4 regions of the Paenibacillus sp. EKM211P genome follow, and region 2 is predicted to be linked to each of the others. Evidence: riboswitches for the same ligand, from Rfam matches in the RefSeq annotation. Region 2 holds a riboswitch; each other region holds the start of a gene.
What was found. A riboswitch is a leader RNA that binds a small molecule or an ion and turns the genes downstream of it on or off. The one in region 2 is predicted to bind cyclic di-AMP.
Positions count from the first base shown of each region.

Region 1: another riboswitch for cyclic di-AMP. It lies ahead of G9G57_RS20385 (3D domain-containing protein); the one in region 2 lies ahead of G9G57_RS22705 (3D domain-containing protein).
Region 3: another riboswitch for cyclic di-AMP. It lies ahead of G9G57_RS24700 (C40 family peptidase); the one in region 2 lies ahead of G9G57_RS22705 (3D domain-containing protein).
Region 4: another riboswitch for cyclic di-AMP. It lies ahead of G9G57_RS07985 (hypothetical protein); the one in region 2 lies ahead of G9G57_RS22705 (3D domain-containing protein).

Region 1 covers NZ_JAAMNS010000016.1:99,443-101,645, forward strand. The annotation lists gene G9G57_RS20375 (ABC transporter substrate-binding protein/permease) at 1-227, shown strand, start outside; gene G9G57_RS20380 (amino acid ABC transporter ATP-binding protein) at 214-936, shown strand; cyclic di-AMP (ydaO/yuaA leader) riboswitch at 1,180-1,349, shown strand; gene G9G57_RS20385 (3D domain-containing protein) at 1,356-2,024, shown strand.
Region 2 covers NZ_JAAMNS010000020.1:81,736-83,938, forward strand. The annotation lists gene G9G57_RS22705 (3D domain-containing protein) at 1-858, opposite strand, end outside; cyclic di-AMP (ydaO/yuaA leader) riboswitch at 1,130-1,409, opposite strand; gene G9G57_RS22710 (TatD family hydrolase) at 1,610-2,203, opposite strand, start outside.
Region 3 covers NZ_JAAMNS010000026.1:16,375-18,577, reverse strand. The annotation lists gene G9G57_RS24705 (hypothetical protein) at 1-641, shown strand, start outside; cyclic di-AMP (ydaO/yuaA leader) riboswitch at 918-1,055, shown strand; gene G9G57_RS24700 (C40 family peptidase) at 1,061-1,561, shown strand; gene G9G57_RS24695 (GNAT family N-acetyltransferase) at 1,865-2,203, shown strand, end outside.
Region 4 covers NZ_JAAMNS010000003.1:401,927-404,129, forward strand. The annotation lists gene G9G57_RS07980 (glutathione peroxidase) at 1-187, opposite strand, end outside; cyclic di-AMP (ydaO/yuaA leader) riboswitch at 651-822, shown strand; gene G9G57_RS07985 (hypothetical protein) at 936-1,331, shown strand; gene kdpF (K(+)-transporting ATPase subunit F) at 1,515-1,592, shown strand; gene kdpA (potassium-transporting ATPase subunit KdpA) at 1,738-2,203, shown strand, end outside.

The DNA.
Region 1 (2,203 bases), on a different contig from region 2:
TGCCTGCTATTGGTAATGAGTTCATTACGATCATTAAAGAATCTTCTATTATTTCGACCATTGGGATGGTGGACATTATGTATCAAGCCCAGGTCATTAAGAATATTACCTACGAAGGCTTAAGTCCATTCGTAATCGCAGCCGCTATTTATTTTGTAATGACATTCAGCTTATCTAAGCTGTTGGGTTTATGGGAAAGGAAGTTGAGAGCCAGTGATCACCGTTAAACAACTGCGTAAATCATTCGGTAAGAATGAAATTTTAAAAGGCATTGATATAGATATCGCCAAAGGTGAAGTAGTCGTCATTATCGGCCCGAGTGGTTCGGGGAAAAGTACGTTTTTGCGTTGTATGAATCTGTTGGAACAGCCAACAGAAGGGGAAATCTTGTTTGAGGGTGAGCCGATTACGGCCCGTGGTCATAATATTAATGCGACTCGGGAGAAGATGGGGATGGTTTTCCAACATTTTAATCTGTTTCCGCATAAAACAATACTGCAGAATCTGACGCTTGCACCAACGCAGGTGAAGAAGCAATCGGGGAAAGAAGCGGAGAAAATTGCGTTGGAGCTCCTGCGGACCGTGGGTCTTGAGGATAAGAAGAATACCTACCCGAACCAGTTATCTGGCGGTCAAAAGCAACGTATAGCGATAGCACGTGCTCTCGCCATGCAGCCGCACGTAATGCTGTTTGATGAACCTACCTCTGCCCTGGACCCTGAAATGGTTGGAGAGGTTCTGGATGTGATGAAGAAGCTCGCTGAAGGCGGCATGACGATGGTGATCGTGACGCATGAAATGGGCTTTGCTCGTGAGGTAGGAGACCGAATCATCTTTATGGACAACGGTCAAATTATAGAGCAAGGTACGCCGGAGCAAGTTTTCGGAACTCCAAGCCATGATCGTACCCGTGATTTTCTGGCTAAAGTGCTGTAAGAAAATGCTTTTATGAATTATTGACAAAGCCCTCTCGTGATGATATTTCACGGAGGGCTTTTCTCCTTTTGTCACCATATCTCCATATTTTCGTAACAAAAAACCGATTTTTGATGACAAAATTGTAATGGATATAGTATGATGTTCAAGATTCCCAACATTTTCATGCAGATAAGGTTACAAAATTGTGATATTATGCAGTAAGCCAAAACTTACCGGGGCAGCAGCAATGATAACAATTACTCAGGTGCTGGGCTCAAACCATGGGAAGTGCGGGGGACGTAACAACGGCAATTATTCCAATGCGTCATATAGATGTTGTGGAATATGCCTAGGGGTGAATTGCACAAGCATAGGGCTTCTCCTGAGTCCGAATCCGACAGCTAACTTCGCAGGCATAACAGAGGAGGTACATATCTTTGAAACACTTAAAACATATTGGAAAAACCATGAAATTTGCGGTGCTTGCCGCAGCGATTGCAGGATTGGCACAGACAGCTGGAGTAGCAAATGCTGCTTCGCTTCATACTGCCAAAGAAGGCGATACTTTCTTTTTGCTTGCTCAACGTTATGGGGTATCGGTAGATGACTTGACGAAGGCTAACCCGGATATTGCGTCCAACAACATATATGCAGGTCTACAAATTAAAATGCCAGACGAAAAAAGTGTGAAGGCGGCTTCGGATTCGAAACCACAGCTTCTTACGGAGAAAGCACCAGCGAATGAGAGGCCAACAATTGAAGCATGGGGCAAAACATTCAATTACAGTAAAGTTGTTGATGTTAAAGCAACAGCATATTCAGCCGCAGCTGATGAAAATGGCAAATGGGGTGCAGTCGATTACTACGGTAATCCGCTTAAACTGGGTACAATTGCAGTAGACCCGAAAGTCATTCCTATGGGAACAAAGGTGCTAGTTACAGGCTATTCCCATCCCGGCTTGCCAGACCATTCTTTTGTAGCCGTTGCCCGTGATCAGGGCAGCGCTATTACCGGAAAGCGGATTGATATCTTTATCCCTGGCAACAAATCATTCGTGAACGACTTCGGCTTCCAAAATGTGAAACTGTACGTTATTGATAAATAGCATTGTGCATATATTTGATTTCATTAAACATAATATATATTATGTAAACTTAATATTATAGCACACAACATATAACTGGGACGACTTCTTATCAGTACGGTCGTTTATCGCTAAAAAAGGCTGTCTTACAAGCAGAAGCATTCTGCTCGTCAAGGCAGCCTTTTTACGTTGTTGGTATA
Region 2 (2,203 bases):
ATTTTGTAAAACTTTTCTATAATTAAAATTAATACCTGCTTTACGGACAGCACTGCCCGAACTAACCTTTGTAGCCTTAACCGCATCTTTAGGGCCGATGGAAGCAGCTAGAACGACCGGTTTCTTCTTCGTTCCTACCGCAATTACCTTATCCACACGATTCTGTGCGACTTCCTTGTTGACCAGCTGTTTGGATACCAATTTTCCATCATGGTATACCTTTTGAACATGCTGGACTACCACACCCGATTTGCCACTTTGAATGACTCGATTATCGCCTTTATAGAGACTTGGATCTGCCGTTTTGATGACCTGATAAGGCACTTGTTTTTTCTGTTCGACCTGCTGTTTCTTCACACGGACGATTTTTATGTCCATGTTAGCTGAAACAGAGGCATCCAACGCAGGGTAAACTTTATCCGTTGATGATAATTTATAGCCCGAAGTGCGAATGGCACCCTCTACTGTATTTTCTGTTGTGTACAGCTTTTTCGTCTTATTGCCTGAGGATACTTTAACCTGATTGGCACGTTTAATGACTACGCGATCCCCATCCTGTACTGCTCCATTTAGCGGCATGGAAATTGTATCATGCGGCTGAAGTGAAATAGAATGCTCATTGAGCAAATCTTGGAGCTTGGATTCCCGGGTTTCTACCGCAGATGCCTTACCATCGATGACAAAAAAGACTTGTTTTTTAGATTGCGTGTACATCAGAATTGAAATCATAATCGTTAGTGCGATTAGAAAAATAGCAACCAAAGCAGCCTGGCGCACATTCTCTTGCTTCCAACGTAATACGTAAGACATGCTGGATGAGCGTGACTCATGGGTCTCCTCTTTTCGGAAAATGCCCATTTCCTCCGTCCTCCTTACATAGCCCGCCGTCTGGAGTAAGACATAGTTGATCGTTGACGTGACTATAACAGATTTTCTACAAGACAAGCCCGTACTGCGACTGTCCTGCACCATGTACCCGTCTTCGCGGCATGCTGTCCTCCCCTGTTTAACCACAGTATGATGACAGATTTTCTTTTATTCACAACAAAAAAAGCCAAAGAAAGAGACTAGAGAGCTCTTTCGTGGCTTCCGACATGTGTGAATATGCGGGAAAACTCATGCACGAGATGGCTTCTCTCTTGTTACGCTTACGGGGTTAGCTGTCGGGTTCGGACGTAGAGAGTCGCCCTAGCTTAGGTCAACCGCTCATGGCGGTCGCCTTCACATTCACCCCGAAGACCCAGAAAGAAATCGAAATACGGCTTCTCTACCTGTTCATCCCATTCGGGAAATGAATTTCGGTTGAGCCGGCTGCTGAAGAGACATTCTCTCTTGCACATACGCCGGACGTACTGTAAGCCATATCGGTTCCCCCGTTCCCTGCAAAAGGGACTCAGCGAGACTGGTTCATGAAATGATTTGTTGATGTTTACACTCAACAACAATTCACTGAAAAGATGATATCCTGTTTCCATGCATGTTGTAAAGCAGGTTTCAAGTACATTTTTTAAAATATTCGGTTAAAAAATTGTAATATTCTTGAGTTTCCTGCAACAAAATCATAATTAGCTCCGTCTATCTCTTTATTTTGATTGATTTCTTCGCTTTTTCACTGAATGTCAAATCGTTCCAAAGCATTTTGGGTCGTAATGGATACCAATTCCTCCACTGTAATTCCCTTAATTTGGGCAGCTACCTCTGCCACCAATCTCACATGGGCCGACTCATTTCGCTTCCCGCGAAACGGATGAGGCGTCAAGTATGGCGCGTCCGTTTCAATCAGCAGACGATCCAGCGGAACCAGGGCCAGTACCTCTTTTGGCTGCTTGGCATTTTTGAACGTTATGGGCCCGCCAAAGGAAAGGTGAAAGCCCATATCCAGCACCATTTTAGCGGTCTCCCAGCTCCCAGAAAAGGAGTGCATGACTCCGCCAATCTCGCCCGCCTTTTCCTCACGTAAAATCCTCACAATATCTTCATGTGCATCTCGGTTATGGATAACAATTGGCATGTTGAGCTCACGTGCCAGGCCAATTTGATTTCGAAGTACCCGCTGCTGCACATCCTTTGGTGATGTATCCCAATAATAATCCAGACCGATCTCTCCGATCGCTACAACCTTTTTATGACTGCATAACGATGCAATCCATTCTAAATCACCCTCCTGCATTGTAATGGCATCCTGCGGATGCCATCCAACGGC
Region 3 (2,203 bases), on a different contig from region 2:
TGGAGGGCCAGATCGCCTTGATGGACAGCCGGGAAGTACATGTGTACTTGTGGATATTACTAGGGGCGACCGTATTGCGCATACTAATCACTCCCTTCATTAGAGCTGGCATATATCAAAGCCTGCATACCGATGCGTCTGAACCGCAAAGCCTGTCCTTCTTCAAGGGGATGAAACGCCACGGTATGTCATCGCTATTGTATTACATCATCGAGTTGGGTTTGCTGCTGCTTCCCGCCTTTTGGGTGGTACCGAGACTCTATCCTATTGTAGTAGGAACGTTGCAATCTTCCTCTTACCTGCTGCATTTGTTGCCCTATGCCATGGGGTGGATAGCTTACGGTTGGGTCATTCGGCAGTGCATCCTGTATATGCAGCTGGGCACTGTCAGTGGTCACGCCATACTATCCTCCCTGCTTGCCTTCTTTCGCCAGCTTCTTCCGGCTGTTGGTGTATCCCTGTTGCTCGGTACTTGTGTGTTGCTAGTTTTCGGTCTATTTGGCACCGTGGCGATGATTTGGACGGGTATGTTGGCGCTGATTCTCCAGCAATCGTATCATTTTGTTACCAGTCTGGTCAGGCTGTGGCATATCAGTTCACAGTATCGGCTATGGCACATCGATATCTCCAGCAGAGGCTAACCCCTCACAATATGCTCTCTCCTGTATTTTCAGCTGTCGAAAAAACTTTTTTCTTTCCCGTGCAAACAGCACATAACTGAATACTGTTAACAGAATCTGTTCCTGGAGCGTTAGGAACAGATTTTTTTTGTAACTTTTTGCGATGAAACATTTGCCAAAGCCTGCTGTCTTTGTTACAATAATCGCAGTGAACTGATAGTAACAACTTTGTAATCTTTATTGTAACCTTTATCTTAAAAACATCGTTGTCGTGAATACTGCTCTCCAAGGTGCACATCTTAAGTTAAGCCTAATTCCTGGCACCTAGGAAGCGGGGGAACCAGTTTGGGTGAATTGATCTCGCAACAGAGTGGTCATAGGGGAACCTTCTACCGAATCCTTAAGCTAACCTCGCAGGCATTGGAAGGGGTATATTTTTTTTGAAGAAGAAGCTAACGATCGCAGCCATGGGTCTCGCCATTGCCTTTACATCTTTTACATTCGGTGGCAGCAGTGCATTTGCAGACTCTAAGATGGACCAGGTCATCCAAGATGCCAAAGGAACGAACTACAGAAGCGGAGGCACTACACTCGAGGGATTCGATTGCTCCGGCTTCACAATGTATGTATTCAACAAACTGGGAATTAAACTGCCGCATCAATCTGGATCACAATTCAAAATGGGTTCTTCTGTATCCCGCGATGAAATGAGACCAGGCGACCTGGTGTTCTTCAACACCACAGGAAGAGGCGTTTCCCATGTAGGTATCTTCGTAGGTGAAGGGAAATTCGCCCACTCCTCGACTTCACGTGGTGTAGTAGTTAGCTCACTGAACGAAAATTATTACGCTAACCGTTATGTCGGTGCAAAAAGAATTATGAGCACAGACGCTTACCATTCTGTAGCTTCAGATATTCCTGATGACGACAACGTAGAATAACTACCGCACAGCAAGCTAACCCTAGCCGCAATTTGATTCTGGCCGGAATCGAATTGCGGTTTTTTATGTCCACTACATCAGCAATGATTATCATTACTGACGAACTGACACCTCAAAAGGTTTCAATTTTAGCGAACATCGTCGGTTTTACCGTCACCGCTGGGGGAGCATATGAGCAGTAAATCCTTCTTATTGAATGTATACCCGACTTAGGTACGAAATAAACACGCTTGCCATTCTCCTACAACTTGTCTACAATCTGTGGTTAATGATTGAAGTACCTGCATAAGGAGGAATGGAAAAGTGCCGGCCTCAATATCCAACTACCGGATCGTACCGATGGACGAGCATCAAGCGGCTGAAATCTGTGAGTGGCGCTATGATCCCCCCTACAACATATACGGCTGGCTTCCCTGGGAACAAATGAAGGCACTTGAAGTCGAATTTGGAAGTCCCACGCTTCGCCAAGAGCAATATGTTGCGGTCCTGGACGAAGAGAATGAGCTGACGGGATTTGCTCAATATTTCCCTATGGTCGGTGTGACCCGGCTGGGTCTTGGAATGCATCCCGAAAGATGCGGACATGGCACAGGCTCCGATTTTGTCCGGGCCATTGCCGAGGAAGCCAGACGACGTCATCCG
Region 4 (2,203 bases), on a different contig from region 2:
TGGGAAATCCCAAAATTTCGAGCCCCTGTTCATGATACTGGTCATATAGCTCTTGTAGCGCCTTGTACTGGGGGGTTAAGCCACATTTGCTGGCAGTATTCACGATAAGAAGAACTTTCCCTTCGTATGTGGATAACGGAATTTGTGCCCCTTGTAGGGTCTGTGCATCATATTTATATACGCTCATGATATCCCTCCTAATTAAATATTCTACAATTAAATTGTGAACAATTCAACAAGGGGTTGCAAGTCCAGAAGAGTCTACAGACATTGTGCATTGTAAAATCGTCTTTTGTTCAAAACGGTAAATCGCACTTCAAATGGAGCAAATTGAGGTGTTTCTTCTCATAAAAAAGGCTTCATTCGATAATTATCTAGTACATATAGCGCATTTTCTTTCTTTTTTATAAATAAAGGGCAACCGTACCATACCCTACGCCAATATTGACATGCCTTTCATTTTCAAAAAGAGGTGAAATACAGAGTTTTAGAGAGATACGAGAAGCATAGGTTGGTTGTAAGCGTTATCCTTAATCTTCTATGCTCTAAAGGGTGATTTATAGCCTTGCCGTTGAGCTTTACAGTCTTCCTTGCACGGGTGTATGATTCAAGACGTAATTTCAAATTAACAACAATGAAGCAACAACGAATTGTCTAAAGCGCTGAATTTTGCAGTTGCAAAAGCGGGGGAACCAACGAGTATATACGGCTTTGCAAGCCGTGTGTCTCATGGGGTGAATTTTCCGGCCAAGTGCCGTAAATAGGGCGACTCTCACGTCCGAATCCGACAGCTAACCTCGTAAGCGTACAGGGAGAGGCAACAAACCGCCGTGTGCAGCCATGGTTTATTTTATCATGGAATGTATGAAGCCGGAGGAAGCCTTTTTCCTTCGGCTTCTTTTTGTTGTCTTTTTATACCGGGAGAGGAGCTACTGATGGAAGGTCGGTTAATTATTGTCACTGCACCGAATGAAGCGGGCAGAAGTTTTGTGAAATTGCTTATGTTCAAAAAATTGGCGTTTGCAGTTCTCACAAATAGCACCCAGGAGGAACGACAGCTTAAAAAAATGGGTGTGGAGCACATTGTGCGCATCAATACGATGCAAGCGGGAAAATGGAATTTTCCTAAAAAAGAAATTGGTAGTGTGTATTTGTTCGAAAACAGCTTGAATCTAACTTGCCGTTTCCTGCAAATATGTCGGCCACTAACATCAGAATTGATCTATGTTATTACGCACGGCTGTAATCCACAAGGAATTTATCGGGGATTGGGAGCGGACCATGTGATCTACACATTGAACGGAGAGGTGGGTTTCCTGCTGAACGGATAAGCACTTATAACATAGCTGGTTTATGATTTTATGATGGAATCAAAAGGGCAATCTGAAAAGCGATACGGAGGGTATGAACATGATGGATTTATACATGCTGCTCGTAATGGCTGTGAGTTATGGAGTGATACTGCTGTTTGTACGCTGGTGTGATGCGCAGACCTCAAAAGGAGGGCGAAGAGGATGATCGTTGTGCTAGGACTTACGGCTATTGTGTTCGTGTATTTAATCTACGCACTCCTGAATCCTGAAAAATTCTAGTCAACTATAGGATCGAGCAGGCGGGAACAGCAGATCAAGAATGCAGCATCAGAGATGCAGATTTTCGCAAACGTGTGCACTCAATGGATGGTCTGAATCAGGTCTGTTGTTCCAAATGCAGGGGCATTTTAAGGAGGAATAGAGGATGGAGCTACTGCAAATTGGGATTGTGATCATCATATTGTTGCTCTTGGTAAAGCCGATGGGCACCTATATGTATCACGTATTCTCGAATGAACCGAATCGGACGGATCGTATTTTTGGTGGAACGGAAAAGCTGATTTATAAGGCTGTAGGTTTGAAGAAACAAGACAGCATGCGCTGGACCACGTATGCTATGAGTTTCATTGCAACCAATGTGGTGCTTGTGGGGATCAGCTACCTGCTATTGCGCTTGCAGGCTATACTTCCGGGCAATCCGGTTGGGAACAGTAATATGGAAGCATCATTGGCCTTTAATACAGTAATCAGCTTTATGACCAATACGAATCTCCAACATTACAGCGGAGAAAGCGGGCTTACGTATCTGACACAGATGGCGTTCGTCACGATGATGATGTTTACTTCGGCTGCTTCGGGGTTTTCGGTTGCTGCGGCTTTTATGAGGGGAT